DNA from 2 places in the Pantoea sp. NSTU24 genome. Region 1 is predicted to be linked to the other one. Evidence: riboswitches for the same ligand, from Rfam matches in the RefSeq annotation. Region 1 holds a riboswitch; the other holds the start of a gene.
What was found. Region 1 has a riboswitch for fluoride ahead of crcB (fluoride efflux transporter CrcB). Riboswitches for the same ligand answer to the same signal wherever they lie in the genome.
Positions count from the first base shown of each region.

Region 2: another riboswitch for fluoride. It lies ahead of ACLHDD_RS20235 (DHHA2 domain-containing protein); the one in region 1 lies ahead of crcB (fluoride efflux transporter CrcB).

Region 1 is NZ_JBKIWZ010000001.1:3,047,074-3,058,777, reverse strand. Features, by position in the region: gene ACLHDD_RS14620 (FCD domain-containing protein) at 42-944, opposite strand; gene ACLHDD_RS14615 (zinc-binding alcohol dehydrogenase family protein) at 1,082-2,110, shown strand; gene ACLHDD_RS14610 (nucleoside hydrolase) at 2,117-3,040, opposite strand; fluoride riboswitch at 3,158-3,233, shown strand; gene crcB (fluoride efflux transporter CrcB) at 3,322-3,699, shown strand; gene ACLHDD_RS14600 (sugar phosphate isomerase/epimerase family protein) at 3,808-4,623, shown strand; gene ACLHDD_RS14595 (alpha/beta hydrolase) at 4,620-5,225, opposite strand; gene ACLHDD_RS14590 (glutathione S-transferase family protein) at 5,236-6,177, opposite strand; gene ACLHDD_RS14585 (LysR family transcriptional regulator) at 6,276-7,181, opposite strand; gene ACLHDD_RS14580 (GNAT family N-acetyltransferase) at 7,323-8,447, shown strand; gene ACLHDD_RS14575 (ABC transporter ATP-binding protein) at 8,444-10,276, opposite strand; gene ACLHDD_RS14570 (GNAT family N-acetyltransferase) at 10,349-10,849, shown strand; gene ACLHDD_RS14565 (sugar ABC transporter substrate-binding protein) at 10,885-11,704, opposite strand, start outside.
Region 2 is NZ_JBKIWZ010000003.1:355,779-367,482, reverse strand. Features, by position in the region: gene ACLHDD_RS20250 (2,3-bisphosphoglycerate-dependent phosphoglycerate mutase) at 1-179, opposite strand, end outside; gene eno (phosphopyruvate hydratase) at 223-1,512, opposite strand; gene ACLHDD_RS20240 (universal stress protein) at 1,528-1,953, opposite strand; gene ACLHDD_RS20235 (DHHA2 domain-containing protein) at 1,950-2,858, opposite strand; fluoride riboswitch at 2,937-3,006, opposite strand; gene ACLHDD_RS20230 (uracil-DNA glycosylase family protein) at 3,056-3,655, opposite strand; gene ACLHDD_RS20225 (TDT family transporter) at 3,652-4,812, opposite strand; gene ACLHDD_RS20220 (YncE family protein) at 4,965-5,963, opposite strand; gene umuC (translesion error-prone DNA polymerase V subunit UmuC) at 6,217-7,242, shown strand; gene ACLHDD_RS20210 (nitroreductase family protein) at 7,772-8,512, shown strand; gene ACLHDD_RS20205 (MFS transporter) at 8,677-9,879, shown strand; gene ACLHDD_RS20200 (type 1 glutamine amidotransferase domain-containing protein) at 10,325-11,005, shown strand.

The sequences.
Region 1 (11,704 bases):
AATCGTGCGGGAGCTAATGCTTTGCGGTTTTTAATCGGTTTTTAATTGTACTGACTGATCGAGCGCACCATCGAGGTTTTGGCGGTGGCCAGATGGCTATGTAAGGCACAAAGCGCGTCGATATCCTGACGGCCAATCAGCGCGGTCAGAATCGCCATGTGCTCCTCCAGTGCCACGATATTGCGCTGCTTCAAATCGCTTTCATCCCACTGATAATGCGAGTGAAAGATCACCGCGATAATCTCCAGTGACTGATTAAAAAACGGATTATTAGCCGCCGATAAAATCAGTGAGTGCATCTGCCGGTCGAGCGCGGCAAAGTGGCGATAGTCGCTGGCAATGGTGTCACGCATCGATCGATGACGATCCAGCAGATCCCGCGCCTGCACCCAGCGTTCATCGCTGGCGGGCAGATTCAGGAAACGGCTCAGGGCGTGGGTTTCCAGCATTTCGCGCAGCTCAAACAGGTTCTCTGCATAATCCTGGGTGAATTTTTTCATCCGCCACTGACCCCGCCGGACCGGTTCCAGCAGGTCATAGCGCATAAAACGCAGCAGAAACTCGCGAACGACCACCGGACTGACCCTGATCTGCTGCGCCAGTTGTAGCTCGCTAAAGGTGTCGCCGGGCACCAGTTGCCGCTGGTTAATCAGATTAAAAAACATCTGCTCGACGTGGCTGGCCTGCTGCTCAACCGGCGGCGTTAAGGCGCTGAAGCGGTCATCTTCGCGCGGTTCGCGTACGATGACATACGTCTGATTCACCTTGTCGAGCACGCCGCACTGATGCAGATAGTGCAGGGTATGACGCACCGTGGTCCGGCTGATATTAAACATCTCGGCCAGCGCCGCCTGCGGTGGCAGGGGAGAACGGATGTGATGCTGCGCAATGCTGTCGAGCATCTGGTTAATGACGTTCTGACGCAAATTCTGACTGCGGCTCATCGTGCTCTCCGGTTTTTTATGCATTAAAAACCATTCAAAGCCCAAAAAAATCGTCGTGCTTCACACTTCCCGCAGACCGGCGCTGCGCGGTGTGGCGGATTCGCCCTAACTGCCTGCAGGACAACCGGAGAATCACTATGACAACAATGAAAGCACTGCTCATTGCAGAACCCCGCAGAATGGTATGGGCCCGCCGCGACCTGCCGACACCCGCCGCAGGCGAGGCGCTGATTAAAATTCTGACCGCCGGGATTTGCGGCACAGATATCCACGCCTGGTCGGGCAACCAGCCGTTTTTCAGCTATCCGCGTGTACTGGGCCATGAAATCTGTGCTGAAGTGGTGGCGCTGGGCTGCGGCGCTGAGGGGGTTCAGCCGGGCCAGCGGGTGGCGCTGATGCCTTACATCGCCTGCCTGACGTGTGACGCCTGCCAGAGCGGCCGGACCAACTGCTGTGAGCAGATTTCCGTGATTGGCGTGCATCAGGATGGCGGCTTCAGCGATTACCTGAGCGTGCCGGTCAGTACGTTGCTGGCGGTGGATGAGGTCGCACCGGAGGCGGCTGCGCTGATTGAGCCGTTCGCCATCAGCGCCCATGCGGTGCGGCGTGCCGCAGTGGAGGCGGATGAGCAGGTGCTGGTGGTCGGTGCCGGGCCAATCGGGCTGGGCGTTGCTGCCATTGCAGCCGCCAGCGGCGCACAGGTCGTGGTCGCCGATACCAGTGAATTTCGTCGCCAGCATGTCGCCGATCGGCTTGGCCTGGCCGCACTCGATCCGGCTGATGCGACGTTTATCACGGCGCTGCGCGAACAGTTTGGTGGCCGGCTGGCGCTGAAGGTGATCGACGCCACGGGCAACCCGGCCGCGATGAACAATGCGGTTAACCTGATGCGGCACGGCGGCACTGTCGTTTATGTCGGCCTGCACAAAGGCGATCTGGTGATCCCGGATAGTGAATTTCACAAGAAAGAGACCACGCTGATGGGCAGCCGCAACGCCACCCGCGAGGATTTCGATCGGGTGTGTGCGCTGATGGCCAGCGGCCAGTTACGTGCCGACATGATGCTCAATCATCACCTGGCCTTCTCGACGCTGGATCAGACATTTGAAGCGCAGGTCATAAATAACCGTGAACTGATCAAAGGCGTGATTCATTTCGACCGCTAACGGGCGTCAGGGCGCGGCGGTCAGGGTTTCAAAGAAGTGCGCCCGCACCGCGTCTGCGTCCACGGCGAGCGCGACACGCTGGGCGGGCAGACCGGCAAACGGATCGGCGCGTGAGGCCAGCACGCTCACTCTGCGTACCGTCTGGCCGCAGGCGATTCCCTCGGTGATGACGCGCAGCGGGCTTTCTATGAGGGTAAAGGCCTGGGGCAGTGTCAGCCACGCTACTGCCAGGGTGTCGTGCAGCGCCATGCCGCTGAACCCCTCTTTCGCCAGGCTATAGGCCAGATAAGGGCGACAGATCGCACTCAGGACCGGCTGATTCAGGCGCTGCACTTCTTCGCCGCTGATTAACACCTTGTGCGTGACGTCCAGCGGGATCACCACCACCTTCAGCGCCGAGGCGAGCACCTGATCGGCGGCGTGCGGATCTTTCCAGATATTGAATTCACTGAAGGGCGTCACATTACCGCTGTGGCCATCGGTGCCAAACGCGCCGCCCATGATCACCAGCTCCTTCACCAGCGGAATAATATCCGGCGCCTGATTGATAGCCGTGGCGATATTGGTCAGCGGCCCTATCGCCACCAGCGTAATCTGATGCGGCTGTGCCCGTACGCTGTCGATAATAAACTGCACCGCGCCCGGTGCCCGATCGCTGTAGGCATTTTCAAAAGCATCACCCAGTCCGTCTTCACCGTGCAGTGCCGCGGGTGCAGAGGGGGCCAGCGCCAGCGGTCGTGAACAGCCCCGATATACCTCCGCCTCAATGGCCATTTTTTCGCAAAACAGCCGGGCATTTTTTACCGCCTGACCTACCGGCACATTGCCGAACACCGTGGTAATCCCCAGCAGGTGCTGCGTTCGCGCCGCATAGGCCAGCGCAAAGGCGTCATCCACGCCGATATCAGTGTCAAAAATCAGGGTACGCATAAGATCTCCGCAACAGGCTGTAAAGCATCAGCATTACCGTGCCAGCCGCGCCGCCGTCAAGCGTTTCAGCCTTTCCGGGCGTCTGCTTGCCAGCCGTAAACAGGCATCGTATTATCAGCGGCTCAAGGTGATGGCGTGCCACCTTTCCCAACCGCCGGTGGGCTTAACACCGGCTGATGACGCCTGATACTCAATCCTTTCGCGGGAGCTGAGATGTCAGGCGCTGTTTATCTTTGCCCTTCTCCCTCAGCCCGGCGTGAATCTGCAATCAGGAGCAGAATATGTTGAAACCTTTACTGGCTGTGATGATCGGCGGCTCGGCCGGCTGTGTGCTGCGCTGGTTCTTCTCGGTGCGCTTTAATGCGCTCTTTCCCAATCTGCCGCCCGGCACCCTGCTGGTGAATCTTATCGGCGGTCTGGTGATCGGCGGGGCGATGGCCTGGTTTGTCCGCCATCCCGACATCGACCCGGTGTGGAAACTGCTGATCGTCACCGGACTGTGCGGCGGGCTGACGACGTTCTCCTCGTTCACGGCAGAATTAATGGGCTTGCTACAATCAGGGAAGTATCTCTGGGCGATGGCCAGTGCGCTGGTGCATGTCATTGGCTCGCTGCTGATGGCGTTTGCCGGTTTTGCGCTGGTAACGCTGTTGAGCTGACTACTGGTCTGCGGGCCGCAACGCGCCAGAGATCGAGAGGGATTCAGGTAACGCGCAGCGTGCGCGGATCCTGAACTCGCCGATTATTCCGGACTAAGGAGCAGAGCCATGCCAACCCAACCGACTTTCCTTAACCTGGTGCTGTTGAGCGGTGAACCCTGTCAGAAGCTGCAGGCGGCGCGTGACGCCGGTTTTGATCAGGTGGAGATCTGGCGCGAAGATGTTGAGGCGCACAGCGGCGGCGCGGCGGCGCTGGCGGCGATCGCCGCCCGGCAGGGGCCGGGCTTTACCAATCTTCAGGTGCTGCGTGATTTCAGCGGCGCGCCGGCTGAACTGCGTGCGCAGAAGCGCGAAGAGCTGCGCCAGTTTATTCAGATGGCTCAGGCGCTGGGCTGCGACACCATTCAGGCACCGGCCACGACCCGCGAGGATTGCTGCGCCGATCAGATCGATGATGACCTGCGCTGGATGGCGTCGGAAGCTGCGCGTCACAATATGCGCATCATGTATGAACCCATGGCCTGGTGCAGCGTGGATAATACCCTGCCACTGGCGTGGCAGCGGCTGCAGCGGCTCGATCAGCCCAACATCGGGCTGGTAGTCGATCTGTTCCATATCTGCGCACGGGGCGGCGATGCCTCGCAGCTGGACGGCATTCCTGCCGACCGCATTTATGAAGTGCAGCTCTGCGATATGGCCGCTATGCCCGCACAGGATAAGCAGAGCCTGATGGCAATGGCGAAGCACCAGCGCCTGCTGCCCGGCGAAGGGATTATCGACGTCAGACGCTTTGTCGATAAACTAAAAAGTGCGGGCTATCAGGGGCCGGTGGGCATTGAAGTCTTCAATGATGCGCTGAAACGTCTGCCGCCCGACGTCGCGGCAGACAAGGCCTGGCAGGCGTTAACCCGCTGCTGGGGCTAATCCTGTAAGCACTGCGCGATAAACGCGGCAGCGTGCATCGCACCCTGCGCAGAAATAGTGTGAGCGGTAGCAGGTTCAAACTGCGTTGTAACCGGTACTTCGGCCGCCCGGAGTCGTGCGGCGGCAGATTCGCTCTCCTGCCACGGGATCACCTCATCGGCCTGACCGTGGATCAGCAGGGCAGGCACATGGGGCTGCGGCGTCAGTTCACCGTCAACTGCCAGACGGCCGGAAAAGGCGACTACGCCCGCCAGCGGATAACGGCCAGAGGCCAGCGCATCCAGCGCCATGATCGACCCCTGCGAGAAACCGACCAGCACCACATCCTGCCAGCGGTCAGCGAAGCCATGCTGCGCGATAATCCCGCTCAGCGTTGCGTCAAACGCCGCCCTTGCCGCTCTGACCCGGCCCGGGCGGTTCTCTGGCGTCACGTCCGTCAGGCTGAACCACTGATAACCCAGGCCGACGGGAAAAGGTTCCGGGGCATTGGGAGAGGCAAAAACCACCTCCGGCAACAGCGTCGCCCAGTGACGGCCAATCGGTGCCAGATCGTCGCCATTGCTGCCCACGCCATGCAGAAAAATCACCAGTGCCTTTGCCATCCTGACTCCTTTAAAAACCGTATTCACTCAGATCGGGGCCTGCCGGAACAATTCCGTTCGGATTCAGTGCCTTGATCGAATAGTAACCCTGTTTAATATGGTCGATATTGACCGTTTCGCGTATGCCAGAAACCGACAGCATGCTCTTAAGATAGCGATTCAGCAGCGTATAGTCGCGTATCCGGCGCAGGTTGCATTTGAACAGGCCATGATAGGCCGCGTCAAAGCGGATCAGGGTGACGAACAGCCGGATATCCGTTTCTGTCAGCCGCTCACCCAGCAGGAAAGTACGACCATCGCCCAGCAGGGCTTCCAGTTCATCAAGCTGGCTGAAGACATCACTGAAGGCCGCCTGATAGCTCACCGGGGTGGTGGCAAAGCCCGCACGGTAGACGCCATTGTTGAGACGCGGATAGAGACTCTCGTTCAGTGCATCAATCTCCGCACGCAGCGCCGCAGGGTAGAGGTCGATACGGTTGTCGGCCAGATCGCCAAAGCCGCTGTTAAACATGCGCACGATGTCCGCCGATTCGTTGCTGACGATGGTGCCGGTTTTCTTGTCCCACAGGACCGGCACGGTGGCGCGGCCCGTATAATCGGGCGCGACGCGGGTGTAGATCTCATGCAGATACTGCGCGTTGTTCAGCGGGTCGGGCTGCGCGCCAGGGTAGTTACCAAAGCGCCAGCCCTGCGCGCCGAGCTGTGGCTCGACGACGGTGACGCTAATCAGCGACGTCAGCCCTTTGAGTTTACGGGCAATCAGGGCGCGCGACGCCCACGGGCAGATCAGCGCCACATAGAGATGGTAGCGGTCGGGCTCGGCAGCAAACGCCGTGGAGCCATCGCTGCTGATAAAATGCCGGAAACCGGACGTCTGACGAACAAAACCACCCTGTTTATCGGTGGCCTGCACCGGATGCCAGTCACTACTCCATTTGCCTTCTACTAACATCGTGCGACTCCTCTGTGATTTGAGCCGCAGCATAACTTATGACTAAAAGACTGATAATACGGTCAAAAAGACAATAATTTATTCCATTATGGACGAAATCAAGCGGGCGGAGAGTGGGTGAAGTGGGTGACCAGAAAGTCGATAAGCAGGCGCGCCCGATGGGCTAGATGACGGGCAGGCGGATAGACGGCAAAAAGGCCCAGTGGCGGAGTGTCAAAATTTGCCAGAAGATGGACAACTTCTCCGCGCAGGAGTGCAGGGGCCGCGATAAAGCCGGGCAGGCGCGCAATTCCCAGTCCGGCTACCGCCGCCTGCAGGCAGGCTTCAGTATTGGCGAAGCGCAGACGGCCCCGGACCGGTACGGTAACGATCTCGCGGTTCTCATTGCCGTCGCTGAACGGCCAGTGCCAGGGATCGCGAAAATTGGTGTCGATAATGCACTGGTGCTGCGCCATGTCGCGCCAGTGCTGCGGGGTGCCGAACTGCTCAAGGTAAACCGGCGAGGCGGCGATGCGCACATGCACCTCGCCCAGCTTGCGGGCCACCAGACTGCTGTCACTGAGGTTGCCGATCCGGATCGCCATATCAAAGCCTTCATCGACAATATTGACCGCCCGATCGGAAAAGCTGACATCCAGTTCAATCAGCGGATAGCGCCGCGCAAAGGCGACCAGCACCTGAGAGAGCACCGCGGTACCAAATGAGCCGGGTGCGCTGATCTTCAGCCTGCCGGTGGGGGTGGTGGCGCTTTCGCGCACGCTGGCGTCCAGCGTTTCAAAGGCGTCCAGCAGGTGTTTTACCCGTTCATAGTAGCTGCGGCCGACGTCGGTCGGCGACAGGGCGCGCGTGCTGCGCTTGAACAGCTGCACACCGAGCTGTTGCTCCAGCTTTGACACCAGCTTGGAGGCCTGGCTGCTGCTGGTACCGAGGCGTAACGCCGCCGCCGAAAAGCTGCCGGTTTCCAGCACCGTGACAAACATCCGGTCACAATCGAGTCGATCCATGGCGAAGCCCTGTAGAGGTAAAGTCGCAGTATAGAGGCTGTGTGGAGGGGATGCAGCCTTCACTTTGTGTGCCCTGACTCTTTCGCCGCGGCGGAAAACCTGCTTGACTGATGCTCTGCCCGACGCTGTCTGGAGTATTTCATGTCGCTGATTCACCTGACGTCACTGGCAGCCATTCCGGCCGCCGAGTGGGATGCACTGTTGCCTGATGACCAGCCCTTTTTGCGCCATGCCTTTCTGCTCACGTTAGAAGAAAGTGGCAGCGTGCGGCCTGAGGCGGGCTGGCAGCCTGACCATCTGCTGTGGCAGGAAGAGGGCGTGACCCGTGCCGCGCTGCCGGGCTATCAGAAATATCATTCACAGGGCGAGTATGTCTTCGACCACGCCTGGGCGGATGCCAGCCAGCGCGCCGGTATCCGCTACTACCCGAAATGGCTGGGGGCGATTCCCTTCAGTCCGGTCAGCGGCGCACGTCTGCTGGGGGAGCCGGCCGCCGCCGCACAGCTGCTGTCGGCCCTGCCGGCGAGCCTGCAGCAGCGGGGCCTGAGCGGGGCGCATATCAACTTTACCGATGCAGCGGCTGACCCGCTGCTGGCCGCGCAGCCCGACTGGCTGTTGCGGCTCGGTTGTCAGTATCACTGGCACAATCGCGGCTACCGCGACTTTAAGGATTTCCTGGATACGCTGATGTCACGCAAGCGCAAACAGCTGCGAAAAGAGCGCGAACAGGTGGCGCAGAGCGGCTTTGTGTTTGACCGCTATTCGGGCGATCAGCTGCGCGAAGATCAGTGGGATTTTGTCTACACCTGCTACGCCAACACCTATGCGGTGCGCGGTCAGCGGCCCTATCTGACGCGCACCTTTTTCAGCCTGCTGGCGGAACGGATGCCGCAGAACATTGTGGTGGTGATCGCCCGCCTGCAGCAGCAGCCCGCGGCGATGGCCTTTTACCTGCGGGACAGCCAGACGCTCTATGGCCGCTACTGGGGCTGCCTGGCGGAGTTTGATCGGCTGCACTTCGAAACCTGTTTCTATCAGGGAATGGAACTGGCGATCGAGGCAGGGCTGACGCGGTTTGATGCGGGGGCACAGGGTGAACACAAGCTGGTGCGCGGCTTTGAGCCGCAGCTGACCCACTCCTGGCACTATCTGCTGCACCCCGGCCTGCGTGATGCCGTCGCTGATTTTCTGGTGCAGGAGCGGGAAGGCGTACGCGGCTGGGCGGAAGAAGCCCGCGACGCCTTGCCCTATCGACGCGGCGATTAATCGGCGCCGACAAATCCCCCGGTCTGATGCTGCCAGAGCCGGGCGTAGAGGCCGTTTTTTGCCAGCAGCTCGTGATGGCTGCCCATCTCAGCAATGCCGCCTTTGTCCAGCACCACCAGTCGATCCATTTTCGCGATGGTAGAGAGGCGGTGTGCAATGGCGATCACGGTTTTGCCCTGCATTAACGACTCCAGGCTCTCCTGAATGGCCGCCTCTACTTCGGAGTCGAGCGCCGAGGTTGCCTCATCCATGATCAGGATCGGCGCATCCTTCAGCAGCACACGGGCTATCGCCACGCGCTGACGCTGGCCGCCCGACAGCTTGACGCCGCGTTCGCCGACGTGTGCATCCAGCCCCATGCGGCCCTGCGCGTCGGAGAGCAGCGGAATGAACTCATCGGCGCGGGCGCGCTTCATCGCCAGCTGCAGCGCCGCGTCGCTGGCGTCAGGACGCCCGTAGAGCAGGTTTTCACGGATGGAGCGGTGCAGCAGCGACGTATCCTGGGTGATCATGCCAATCTGACTGCGCAGGCTCTCCTGCGTCACGGCGGCGATGTCCTGATCGTCGATCACAATCCGTCCGCTGTTCAGGTCATAAAGCCGCAGCAGCAGATTCACCAGCGTCGACTTACCGGCGCCTGACGGACCGATCAGACCAATCTTCTCGCCAGGTCTGATAGTAAGGTTAAACCTGTCGATCACCTGCCGGCCACCGCCGTAATCGAAACGCACATCCTCAAAGCGTATTTCACCGCGCGTGACGCGAAGCTGCGTCGCCTGTGGCGCATCCTGCACGCTCAGCGGCTGCGCAATGGTTTTCAGGCCATCCTGTACGGTACCAATATTCTCGAAGATCCCGTTCACCACCCACATGATCCAGCCGGACATATTGACCAGGCGGATCACCAGCCCGGTGGCCAGTGCAATTGCCCCGACGCTGATCAACGACTGGCTCCACAGCCACAGTGCCAGCCCGGAGGTCGAAACAATCAGCAGGCCATTGAGGGCCGACAGGGTCAGATCCATGCTGGTAACCATGCGCCCGGCGTGCTGGGTTTTCTCTGTCTGTTCCTGAATCGCCTCACGCGCATACTGACGTTCCAGGTCGCTATGGGCGAACAGTTTGAGAGTGGCAATATTGGTATAGCCATCCACAATGGTGCCCATCAGCTTCGAACGGGCTTCCGAGGAAACCACTGAACGTGTTTTAACGCGTGGCACAAAGAAGCGTAGTGAGGCGCTGTAGGCCACCATCCAGATAATCAGCGGGATCATCAGCCGCCAGTCGGCACCGGCAAACAGCACCAGCGAGGTGACGGCGTAGATCAGCACATGCCAGATAGCGTCCACCAGCTGCACCGCCGAGTCACGCAGTGAGCTGCCGGTCTGCATAATGCGCTGGGCGATGCGCCCGGCAAAGTCGCTCTGGAAAAAGTTGAGGCTCTGGCGCAGCACGTAGTTATGATGCTGCCAGCGGATCATGCTGGTCATGCCGGGGCTGATACTCTGATGCACCAGCATGTCATGCAGGCCGATAAACACCGGCCGCAGAATCAGCGCCACTGTCCCCATCCACAACAGCAGTGGCCAGTTATCCCGGAACAGCGTGGCGGGCGTGGAGTGATTGACCATATCAATGATGCGGCTCAGATAACTGAACAGCGACACCTCGATCAGCGCGGACGCCAGTCCCACCACCAGCAGGGCGGCAAAGCTCGGCCAGACCTGCCGCAGATAGAAGAAATAAAACGACCAGACCGTTGAAGGGGGCGAATCGGCAGGCGCGTCATGAAAAATATTGATAAAACGTTCAAAACGGCGATACAACATAGCGATATTCTTTCCATCCGGTTAAGAGCTACAGCTTAGTGCATGAACACAGTCAGGCTAAAAGGAGAAAATATGGAAATCACTATTCGGGCACGGGAACCGCAGGACGCAGCGGCCTATCAACGACTGTACAGCCATCCCGATGTCTACCCCTGGACGCTGCAACTGCCGTTTCCCAGCGTGGCCACGTGGGAGAAAAAATTCGCCAGAATGGATGCCGAGGGCTTCATCGCCTTTGTGGCGGAAATCGACGGCGTGCTGGCCGGTGAGCTGACGCTGTTTGTCGAAAACAAGCCGCGCACCCGCCACTGCATCAGCTTCGGACTGGGCGTGCATCCCGATTTTGCCGGACGTGGCGTGGGTGAGCGTCTGATCCGCACCGCGCTCGACTATGCCCGCAACTGGCTGGGCATTACCCGCATGGAGCTGGAAGTGTTTCACGACAACGACCGGGCGCTGCGACTCTATGAGCGGCTGGGCTTCGAGCGTGAGGGGATGAAGCGTCAGGCTGCCCTGCGCGACGGCCAGTTACGCGATGTGGTGATGATGGCGAAGTTGCTGCACGAAAAGTGAGAAACGGAGCGGCGGCAGAGCCGCTCCGCCGCGCCCTACGGATTCTTACTGCTGTAGTGCTGCATGTTCTGCGGTGTCACCAGCTCAAACGGGATCCACTGATGTGAGTCGACTTTCTGCCCTTTAATCAGCTGCTGCGCGACCTCAACGGATTTTCTGCCCTGACCCTGCGCGTCCTGGAATACCGTCACCGCCAGTCTGCCGCTCGCCAGCGCCTTCAGTCCATCCGGCGTGGCATCAATACCGCCCACCAGAATCGTTTTCTTCGGCTTCGCCTGCGCAATCGCCATCGTGGCACCAATCGCCATTTCGTCATTGTTGGCGGCCACAATGTCGATCGCTTCGCCGTTCGACAGCCAGCTGAGCATTAAATCCATTCCCTCGTTGCGCGCATAGTTAGCGGTCTGCTTCAGCACCACTTTCATCCCGGGATACTTTGCGACCACCTGTTCCACATCTCTGGTGCGCTGCAACGCACCCGCGTCGCTGAGGTTACCGATCATAATGGCAACGTTGCCGCGATAACCCGCCAGCTTCGCCAGCGCCTCCATCTGCAGCGTGCCCGATTCGCGTTCATCCGACCCCACAAACACCACGCCCGGCGGCAGGGTTTTATCACCCGGCGTGCGGTTAACGTAAACCAGCGGAATATGGGCCTGCTGCGCCAGCCTGGTCAGGGCAGGCGTGCTGGCGGAGTCGACCGGATCGACAATGATCGCGTCTACGCCAGCGCTGATAAAACTCTGCACCTGATCGGTCTGACGGCCCACATCGCCCCGGGCGTCTTCGAACTGTGCATCAAGCTTTTGCGCTCTGGCCTCTTTGTCGATCGCCTGACGAATAAGGGTGAGAAAG
Region 2 (11,704 bases), on a different contig from region 1:
ATCACCGAGGTGAAGACACGGTCGGGCATCAGGCCCGCTGCCCGCAACGCGTCACCGGCCCGGTCGGCCTCCTGCCGCCCCCTGACCGTCAGCGGCACGTCTGTCCATCCGGTAAAACGGTTTTCCCGGTTCCACTGGCTTTCGCCGTGACGCAAAAGGATCAGCGTTGCAGAGGCCACAGGCATTCCTTCTGTGCCGGACGGGGACCGTCCGGCGGATGTGCTACGTGCGGCGCACAAACGCATGAAGCCCCGCGTAGTGCGCATCGTCACCCAGCGCCTGCTCAATGCGCATCAGCTGGTTGTACTTTTCCACGCGTTCGCCGCGGCACGGCGCGCCGGTTTTCAGGTGTCCCGCGCGCAGGGCCACCGTCAGGTCGGCAAGGAACGTGTCCGTGGTTTCCCCGCTGCGGTGGGACATGAACGCGCCCCAGCCGTGCCGCTGGCAGAGCGCCACGGCGTCCAGCGTTTCGCTGAGCGAGCCTATCTGATTGAGTTTAATCAGTGCGGCGCTGGCGAGGTTTTCGTCAATGCCGCGCTGGATATACTTCACGTTGGTGACAAACAGGTCGTCACCAACCAGTTCGGCCCTGCCCGCAAGCTGCCGGTGCAAATGCTTCCAGCCCGCCCAGTCGTCCTCGGCCAGGCCGTCTTCCAGCAGGATGACGGGAAACTGGTCCATCAGCTCGCCGTAGTATGCCGTCATTTCCGCCGCGCTCAGCGCGCTGCCCTCGGTGCGCAGATGATATTTGCCGTCTGCGAAAAACTCACTTGAGGCAGGGTCCATGCAGATGCTGATGTCTTCTCCGGGCCGGTATCCGGCTTTCTCAATGGCCTGTACGATAAACGCCAGCGGGTCGCGGTTTGACGACACGGCGGGCGCAAAACCGCCTTCGTCGCCCACTGCCGCCGACAGGTTGTTGTCCAGCAGGATCTGGCGCAGCGCCTGGTAGACCTCGCTGCCCTGACGTACGGCCTCGCGCAGCGTGGGTGCGCCGTGCGGGGCTATCATGAACTCCTGAAAGTCCGCGCCCTGACCGCGGGCGTGCACGCCGCCGTTGATAATGTTCATGCACGGCACGGGCAGCAGGTTCGCCTGCAGGCCACCCAGGTAGCGCCACAGCGGCTCGTGGGAGGCCTGTGCCGCCAGCCGGGCCACCGCCAGCGACACGCCCAGAATGGCATTGGCACCCAGGCGACTCTTGTTCTCCGTGCCGTCCAGCGCCAGCATGATGTTGTCCAGCTGACGCTGTTCGCGCACGTCGCTGCCGCGCACGGCCTGGCAGATTTCCGTATTAACCGCCCTGACGGCATCCAGCACGCCTTTACCGCCAAAACGGTGTGCGTCACCGTCGCGGCGCTCTGCGGCCTCGCGCGAGCCGGTACTGGCCCCGGAAGGCACCGAGGCGCGCGCCATCATCCCGTCCGTAGTCCGGGCTTCAACTTCAACGGTGGGGTTGCCGCGCGAGTCAAGAATTTCACGGGCGGTTACGTTATCCAGTGTAAAGCGCATGGTGTTTCTCCCGGTTCAGTCAGTCAGGTGAGTGATAAGCACATCCACCGTAAGGTGGTTGATGTAGTCCGCCGAGCGGGAGGTGAGCATTCCCATAAAGCGGTTTCGGTGCCCGGCAAGCACGAGGTCCACGCCCAGCTCCGCGATGCACTTCTCCACGTCCTCAACGCGGCGCATGGTCACCAGCTCCCGCGTGTCTACCGTCTCAGGCACGGAGGCCGCCAGCTCACTCATAAACGCTTTGCCTTTCAGCACCTCCTCCGACACGACGTCGTCCATCAGGCTGTCAGACACGTAGTTCATCTCCCGGTAGTCGTCGCTGATGTGCGCCAGGGTGATTTTCATGCCGAGCGGCTGCGCCAGCGCGACCGCCCGTTTCAGCAGAAGAGTGCCGTCGTTTTTATCGTTCACAAGTATCAGTGCGTGGGTGTAGCAGGTCATAATGAACCTCCGTTCTGGTTAAGGCGGGACTCAAGCCACGGCAGAAGCTGCTTTTTGCGGCTGAGCATGCCCGGTACGGAGCAGGAGGCGACGTTAACGCTCTCCCGCCCGGCGAAGTAAAGCGTTGAGAACCCGGTACGAATGTCGGTCAGCATCAGCACCGCCAGGCCAGCTCCCGACTGGTCTGCCAGATACGCCAGTGCTGCGAGCAGGTCGTTCATCACGGGGGCAACCTGTGACGGTGAGCTGACCTCAATCTGGGCTATGCGCACGTCGGTGCCGGCAATGACGAAGGCCTTGAGGTCCCTGTCCAGCAGCTGCTGTGCGCTGAGGCCGCTGACGTCTGTTTTTGCGGTGAGGAGGTCACGGGCGAAGGCTCTGCGGTTTACGCCAGACAGTGCGCCCAGTTCGGTCGCCGAACGGATATCGTCTTCGGTGGTGGTCGGCGAGCGAAGATTCACGGTATCACTCAGGAGTGCGCCCAGCAGAAGCACGGCGAGCGTCGGGGGCAGCATGCGGCGCGCTTCTGCGTCCATCAGCAGCCAGAGCAGCGTGGCGCTGCTGCCAACCGGGCGAATATGTACCTCCGGCGGCAGTTGCGTTATCAGCCCGCCCAGCCGGTGGTGGTCAGTGATGCCCACGACGTTGCTCCGGAGCAGGTCGTCAGGCCCCTGTGCCGGTTCGGTGAAATCGACCAGCCAGACCCGTTCATCCTTTAGCGGAAAAGCGAGCAGCGGCGGCAGCGTGAGGCCGGCGGCGTCAAAGATAAAGCGGGTTTCCCGGTTAGCCTCGCCGAGACGCCATGCGCGGGCATCCATTCCGCGCCCGGTCAGCCAGTGTGCGGTGACGACGGTCGTGCAGATGGCGTCGCTGTCAGGATTAATGTGGCCAAAAACGTGTATCACAGGTCTCTCCCCATAGAGGGAAGTACGCAGGCCGGGAGGAAAGTAAGGACGGCCTGACGCACCTCCTGAAAATCAAGAGTCACATCAGGCGTCATCAGCTCCTGAACGGAGCGGTTGGGAAGGGTGGAACGCCATCACCCTGTACTGTGAGTATAGAGCCGGTTGCAAAACCTGTCAGTATTATTCCGGCGGCGCTCTCAGCCCGCCAGCGCAGTGCGTGCCTCGCGGAGCACCTGGCGGATGTTTTCCGGCACTGCCGGGCTTGTGCAAAGCGACAGCGGGCTGGGGTGAGGCATAGTCAGCACCGTGACGCCGGGGCGAAGGCAGCTGACCGTCCCGCGGGCCTGCGCCGCTACGGCACCGGCCAGCACCACCACGCGCAGCGCGGGCAGATACGCCAGCACGCCCTCAAGCCAGGCGCAGCCGCTGCGGATGTCCGCCGCTGAGGGCCGTTTCTGCGGCCCGTCACTGACCCAGGGCACCGTATTCCACAGCACGCTGTCCCGGCGCGCAATACCGGCCTCCGCCAGAAACCGCCCCAGATTCTGCTGGGCCGGCCCCGGGTTATCTCGCGAAACGAACCGGGGTGACGGGCTGCTGCGCGCCGGCGACTGCAGCAGGACAAGCAGTCCGGCCCCGGTCCCGCCGTCGGCCGGATCAAACCACGGCAGTTCCACGCCGGCCTGACGCTGCCCGCTGACCCAGCGATTCAGCGCGGCTACGTGCGGCGCGGTAATCGCCGCGAGGCGCTCCTCGCGCAGAAAGGGGTCCAGCAGCGACGTGCAGGTTTCACTCACGACTTCCGGTCCAGGCCTGCCAGGCAGGGGGAAACAAAGAGTTTCCCGCTCCATGCCCCGCGCACCGTCTTCACAGCGACAAGCAGCCACATGGCGGCCAGCATGACGACAAGAAGCGCGCCGAAGCCTTTAAAGAACGCCAGGTCAACGAGGGTGGACAGCTTCAGCGTGGCGACGGTGTACACGCCCAGCGGGAAGGTAAAGCCCCACCATCCCAGGTTGAACGGAATGCCTTCACGAAAGTATCGCACGGTTATCAGCGTGGCCAGCAGCATCCACCACAGGCCGCAGCCCCAGAAGAGAATGCCGGCAACGAACCCCACGCCCTGCGCGATGTGAGCGATTTCCGGCATGCCCGCCGCGGCAAACACCCCGGGCGCATCGCCGCCGATGACCAGCATACCGAGCGAACCGGTGCCAATCGGCCCCAGGGCCAGCCAGCTTGAGGCTGCCATGCTTTCGTGCGGCAGCTTGTGCAGGGCCATACGCAGCAGCAGGATGGCAAGGATGCTCAGCGCCACCGGTACGGAGTAAGCCCACAGCACGTAGCTGGTAATAATGATGCCGAGCTGCGCGTGGGTGTCGGCAATGTGCGGCGCCAGCAGGCCGCCGCTGACCGCTGCGACCTCGGCAGCCACAACCGGCAGTAACCAGACGGCCGTCATCTGGTCAATGCTGTGCTGCTGCCGGGTAAACATCATGTAAGGAATACACACGCCGCACAGCAGCGACATCGCCACGTCCAGCCACCACAGGGCGTGCGCCACCGGAATGACGTCTGCGCCCCACCGGGGAAGACCGAACGCCAGCAGGCCGTTGATGATGGTCGCCATGCCCATCGGGATGGTGCCGAAGAACATGGACACGGTTGAATGGCCGAAGATGCGCTTTGCCTCACCGAAGTACATGACCCAGCGGGCCAGATACATCACGGCAAAAACGCTGAACAGCAGGATGTTAAACATCCACAGCCCTTCCGCGACGAGGCGCAATCCCGGAACCGGCCAGGGGAACTGCGCCAGAGACAGCGACAGGATACCGGTTCCCATGGTGGCGGCGAACCAGTTTGGCGTGAACTGACGTATGGCCTCTTTCGGGCTGCTCAGCGCGCTCAGCGGGCGTGCTCCGTTATGCAGGGTAAATATTTTATCGTTCATGCCGGGATCTCCTGTGTAAACAGAAACAGTATAGGCATGCAGACGTAAATCTTTAAAACAGGTTATTCAGCTAAAATAAATCTGTAAAAGTGGTTTATCCTCCCTCACCCTGCGAAAGACTGTTACTGCACCGGAGTGAGGGAGGGACTGAATCAGGCCTTCGGCGGGCTTTTAATCGTGGCCGTGACGCGGTTCTGTTTCAGGTCAACCACCGAAATACTGAGGTCTTTATTCAGCACCCACGCGCGGGCACTGTCTTTACTGAAAACGATGGCCTGACGGGGCGCATCCAGTCCGGTAACAGTGGCGACCACCTTACCGGCGGCGGTATCAATAACGGAGAGGCTGTTGTCACCCAGGTTGCCGCTGTAAACATAGCGGTTATCCGGTGTCAGGGCGGCACCGTAAGGGTCCTGCCCCACGGGAATGGTTGCCGTAATGGCGCGCTTCTGCGTGTCAACCACTGCGATGGTGTTGCTCCCGCTGTTAGCCGCGTAAAGCGTGCGGCCGTCGGCGCTGACAGAAATGGCGCGCAGCTTGCTGAAGCCGGTTATCTCGCCGCGAATCTCACCCGTTACGGCGTCAACGAGGGTGATTTTATCGCCCTTAAAGTTGGTGACGTAGACGGTTTTGCCGTCCGGGCTGATTTTGATGCCCTGACGGGGCTGAGCAAAACCCGTCACAACCGAAACGGGCCGGTTGTGGGTCAGGTCATACACCGAGAGTGTGCTGGCGGCTTCGTTATTCACATACAGACGCTGACCGTCACGGCTGATGGCTGTACCGAATGCCCCGGCCCCCAGCGGCAGCGTGGTCTCCACGTCAAGCGTCCCGGTGCTGATTTTTCTGACCACGCCGAGGCTGCTGTCTGAAAGATATACAGCCTTCCCGTCGGGGGAGAAAAGCGCATTGCGGGGCGTGACGTATCCCTTCAGCACCTTTCTGACTTTGCCGTTAACCAGGTCGTAAACCACCACGTCAGGGCGCTCACTGTAGGAGGCCACCGCCGTTTTTTCATCGGGACTGACAGCAAGAGAATTGTTGTGGATATCGCCGTCAAACGTCCAGCGCGCCTCTGCGGCACCGGCGAGGGTGCTGATGAGAAGAAGCGCCACCGCGGTCAGTCCCGGGATCCTGTATTTTTTTATCATCATTTTTCCTGCATAGGGGGTGGTAAGGGATAAGACTCATTGCCCGCTTAAGGGCTTCAGAAGAAGCATGGCAGATAACCCCCTCTCAGGGAAATCGATTTTCCGGCTATGTCTTACCAGTTCACTTCTTTATGCTCTGAGCGGAGGTAAACTGCAGCAATTTAAGGCTGAATAAGTGGGGCTCTGGATTTCAGTCCATGAGGAATAGTTGCTCATTTTTTTTGTTTAAATTGCATTCCACATAAATGGCGACATGTCGGCACGTATGATGGCGATACTGGGAGAAATGGCTGCGGGACAGGAGGTTTACTCTATAGACGAGTGTTTTCTGGATGTCACCGGAATCAGCAGCCTTACACCACCTGAAATATACGGTCAGCAGATGCGCGAGCGTATCCGCAGGGAAACTGGACTCATCATCGGCGTGGGGCTTGCGCCGACAAAAACGCTGGCAAAACTGGCCAACCATGCGGCAAAGAAGTGGACACAGACGAACGGCGTCGTGGACCTGTCCGACAGAATCCGTCAGCGGAAACTCCTGCACCTGACTGACGTCAGTGATATCTGGGGAATTGGTCTGCGCATCAGCAGGCGCATGAATCAGCTGGGAATAACGACGGCTCTGCAACTGGCTGAGAGTAACATCAGTATGATACGGAAAAATTTTGACGTCATCGTCGAGCGTATTACCCGTGAGCTGAATGGCGAGTGCTGCATCGCGCTTGAGGATGCACCGCAGCCGAAACAGCACATACTGAACTCGCGATCTTTTGGTGAAAGAGTCGAAAAACCTGAAGACATGCAGCAGGCAGTCGTGCTGTATGCCACACGCGCGGCAGAAAAGCTCAGGGAGCAGAACTCGCGCTGCAGGCTAATCAGTGTCTCCATCGCTACTGCCCGTCATGGTAATGAACCACAATATTCAAATACCGCCTCACGTATCAGCGATTATCCGACGAACGATACGCGCGACATTATTGACCTGGCGCTTCGGGGGCTTTCAGCTATCTGGCGGGATGGCTACCGGTATGCCAAAGCCGGTGTCATGCTGGGTGATTTTTACCAGTCAGGCGTGGCGCAGTTTGACATGTTCAGTGAGCAGCAGCCGCGTGCGAATGCAGACGCCTTGATGGCGGCACTGGACGGCATTAATCGCTCAGGAAAAGGAAAAGTCTGGTTTGCAGGGCAGGGAGAGCGCGACAGCTCATGGCAGATGAAGCGCGAAAGGTTGTCGCCACGCTATACAACAAGGCTGAAAGATATTCCGGGAATAAAATAGCCATTACTGATAAAGCGAAAATGGACAGGGCATTATTTAGTGTAAAGGGGCTATGTGCCACAAGCGGACGTCAGGTCTGACTTATATTACATATATTGCGATCAAGACTCTCAACAGAATTTAATGCCTCACCCGTCTCACATGTTGATGATTGAGACGCCGTCTGGATTGGCAATGGTGGACAGAACGGTGTAAGGCAAGCCGGGCGACAAAGTGGCATTCCAGCTCGGCGATTACACTCAGCGGCAGAAACTGTTCAATACGGGGATTAGCACCCAGGATGGCGAGACTATCGAGGGGATGGACTGGAGGGAATCATCGTGCCGGGAAAAGTGACCATAACGATTGTAACGGTATAAGATCCGTTCAGGCCGGTAATATAAATCCAGTGACTTTCACCCTGGTTTTCAGAAGCGTACATATACGTGTAAATACTAAAAAACAGTTACAAAAGCCCGCCCAAAAACCCTCGAATTACCAAGCATGTATGCACTGTACTGTTATAGTTGCGCTTTCTATGGGAGGAACCATGAGCGATTTGATTGATATTTTCACCAGCCATAAAAGTGAACGCAGTTTTACCGAGCGGCCCGTCGACGAGGCTGTGCTGGATCGTATTATCAGCACCGCTTATCGCGCACCCACCTCCGTCAACTCACAGCAGGTTTCAGTTGTCATTACCCGTGATGCCGGACGCCGCGCTGAGATCGCCGCTATTGCAGGTGGCCAGCCGTGGATCGCGAAAGCCCCCATCTTTATCACTTTCGTACTGGATATGCATAAATCAGCAGTGGCGATCGACGCGGTCGGTCAGCAGCAGATTGCGCATGAAAGCATTGAAAGTATCGTGTCGGGTGCAACCGATATCGGTATTGCGTTGGGGTCGGTCATGGCCGCTGCGCGGGCAGAAGGGCTGGGCATCGTGCCGATTGGCGGAATTCGTCGCGATCCACAGGCGATGATTTCACTACTTGAGCTGCCGCCCCTGACTTTCCCGGTAGCGGGCGTGGTCATCGGTCATGTTGATGAGCCTGCGCATCAGAAACCGCGTTTACCGCTGGCGACGTTCCGCCATGATGAAACTTACCAGACGCAGGGCCTGGCACAGCAGATTGCGGCTTATAACGATGAAATGGTTCAGCACTGGAAAAACATTGGTCGCAGCGACGGCGAAAGCTGGAGTGACAGCGTCAGTGGTTACTACAGACACATCTACTTCCCGGACGTCCTGCCTGCACTACTGAAACAGGGTTTCGGAACAGATAAATAGTCCGCTCTTTTTCTGAGGTCTGAAAAGCAAAAAGCCACTCGTATAGTATTACGGGTGGCTTTTTCATTTTGTTACTATAACAGAGTGTGACTTTCCGGGTTGTAGCACATAATTTTTTAACCGAAGCGCCACTCTCTTTAACACTTACCTTCAAGGGATATGATATGTCTAAGCGTTCACTCTACGCGCTCTGCCTGATGAGTTTTTTTCTGGCTGATGTCCGCGACGGCCTGGGGCCGTTTCTGGGCATCTTTCTGACGGAACGACACTGGCGTCCTGACGAAATCGGTCTGGTGATGACCTGCGGCGGCATCGCTGGCCTTCTTGCTACGCTGCCGGCCGGGATCGCCGTTGACGCCACCCGTTATAAAAAGATGATCGTGCTGGTGGGCTGTCTGGTCATCACCGTCGCCACGCTACTGCTGTGGTACAGCAATCAGACCTGGACAGCAATGGTGTCTCAGATTGTGGCGGGCATTGCGGCGGCGTTTATCGGTCCGACCGTCGCGGGGATTACACTGGGGCTAACCGGCCAGCGAGGCTTTAACCAGCAGATGGGCCGCAACGAAGCCTTTAATCATGGCGGTAACACCATAGCGGCCTTACTGGCCGGGTTCTCCGCCTGGTACTGGGGAATGGGCGGTGTTTTTATTCTGATGACGGTAATGGCGATTTTCGCCGCTTTCGCCACGCTGGCAATACGTGGTGATGAGATCGATAACGAGGTGGCGCGTGGCTATGAGCAGCATGAGGAACGCCAGCCTGCGCTGGGCCTGGCGGTGCTGATGCGCAAACCGGCGCTGATGATCGCCGGTGTCACGCTGCTGCTGTTTCATCTCGCCAATGCCGCGTTACTGCCAATGCTGAGCATGCGTGTCGCTTCTGAGGGAGGACAGTCAGCGGTAAGCCCGGGTCTTTACGCGGCTGCCACGGTCGTGATCTCTCAGCTGGTCATGATCCCGGTTGCGCTGTGGGTTTCTAAGCGTGTCGAGACGCACGGTTTTCGTCTCTTTATCCTGATTGCCCTGATGATTTTGCCGCTGCGTGCTGTTATCGCGGCGAGTTTTGCCGGGCCCATCTTTGTCATTCCCGTTCAGGTACTGGATGGCGTTGCAGCCGGAATCCTTGGGGTGGCGGTGCCGGGTTATATCGTTTCTTTGCTGCGCGGAACAGGGCATGTCAACGCCGGACAGAGCGTCATTATGCTGATGCAGGGCGCAGGCGCGGCGCTGAGCCCCGCCATGACCGGGATGATCGCCGCGCGTTACTCTTACAGCACCGCCTTTGCGGTTCTCGGCGTTATTGCCCTGGCTGCGCTGATTCTGTGGTGGCGCACCGGCCACTCACCGGCTGCCCGGCTCGCCTGAGCCAGTAAAAAAGGCTGCCTTCAGGGCAGCCTTTTTTACTGGCCTGAATCCGGAGTAGCTCTTCAGCGATCCCATACGTTGTTCATCTGTCCGCCAGCTGTTCTGCTTTCGGCGTCGCCCGCATCCGGAAACGAACAGGAATGAATTGCGTGGCGTTGAGGTTTACCTGCCCGGTTAAGCGCCTTTGAGCGTATGGGCTGCGCAATAACCGGTGCTCAACAGCGCGCGTGACGCGGCGCGCTTCTCTTATCATTAGCAGAGGGGTCTGAGAAATCAGGTCACACGGGTTAAGCTATAATGTTATGTGAATGACTGAAATTTAAGAAATAAATGACCTGAATAGTCAGGATCCCGTCCCAGCCAGGTGTCACGCAGCCAGGGGCGAGGCGCACGCCGATTCTGACTATCCCGGAACCTCAACCACAGACTGTGAAATGGAGCGGAAATGAAAATTTTGATGGTGTTGACCTCGCATGACGAGTTGGGTAACACCGGTAAGAAAACCGGTTTCTGGCTGGAAGAGCTTGCCGCGCCTTACTATGCGTTTCTGGATGCGGGAGCAGAGATTACGCTGGCATCCCCGAAAGGGGGTCAGCCTCCGCTGGATCCGAAAAGTGATGAACCGGATTCTCAGACGGATGAGACTCGCCGCTTCCATGCTGACAGCAAGGCGCAGGCCGCACTGGCCTCAACCGTACCGCTGAATAGTGTCGACCAGGCCGCTTTCGATGCCGTTTTCTATCCGGGCGGTCATGGTCCACTGTGGGATCTGGCGAACGACGAGCACTCCATTTCGCTGATTGAGCAGACCCTGCAGGCGGGCAAACCCGTTGCGCTGGTCTGTCATGCGCCTGGCGTACTGCGTCACGTTAAAAATGCGGATGGCACACCGCTGGTTAAGGGCAAAAAGGTCACCGGATTCACCAACAGTGAAGAAGAGGGCGTTGGACTGACCGATGTGGTGCCGTTCCTGGTGGAAGATGCCCTGAAAGAAAACGGTGGCCTCTATTCACGCGGAGATGACTGGCAATCCTATACCGTGCAGGATGGTCTGTTGATTACCGGACAGAATCCCGGCTCCTCGGCGGAAACGGCGAAGGTGTTGCTGTCGACGCTGGCGAAATAAACAGATATCCGTTCTGAGAGGGCGCCTGCGGGCGCCTTTTTTATTTCATCAGGTTGCTGAATAAATCGTAACCCGCTGAATTATCCGGAACGAAAGGAAATAATTTTTTTAATTCGTTTCGTTATAAAAAAGAGAGGGACTGGCCTTTAAAACACTATTAAGCGCAAATAACTGAATATTTAAACATGGTTTTAAAATCAGTGTTGACAACCTTTTTTATCTGCGTAGATTAAGAGTTGTCAGCGGCGTATAGCTGTCATGATATATCAGAACGCCATCTGTTCTGAGTAAACGGTGCCGACTAAATGCCTGACTGCATTGTCGGTGATTCTGTTAACAACCCTATCAGACACTGTTCGTTAATAACTGATAACCCTGTTAAATTGAGTCTGAATCAAGCAGTATCGCGTCGCGATGATGTAAGGCCTCGTAGTTCTGAACGTGACTTTACGACAGGATACGACTGTGGTTTAAATGTCGTAATGAAAGTAAGGCAACGCATCAAAGAGTATATATCGCGATGGGGGTGTGCAGATTTATACGGGCCTGACCTGTCTTCGTTTCATAAAAGACTCTCAGGTGGTTTAAACCGTTAATAACAGCGACACCTTATCCTGTTCGCTGTTATCCGCAGAATCTGTTCATTAATAGCAGTACCTGAGTTATATCTTTTAATTAAGTCAGTTAATGGTAAATGTT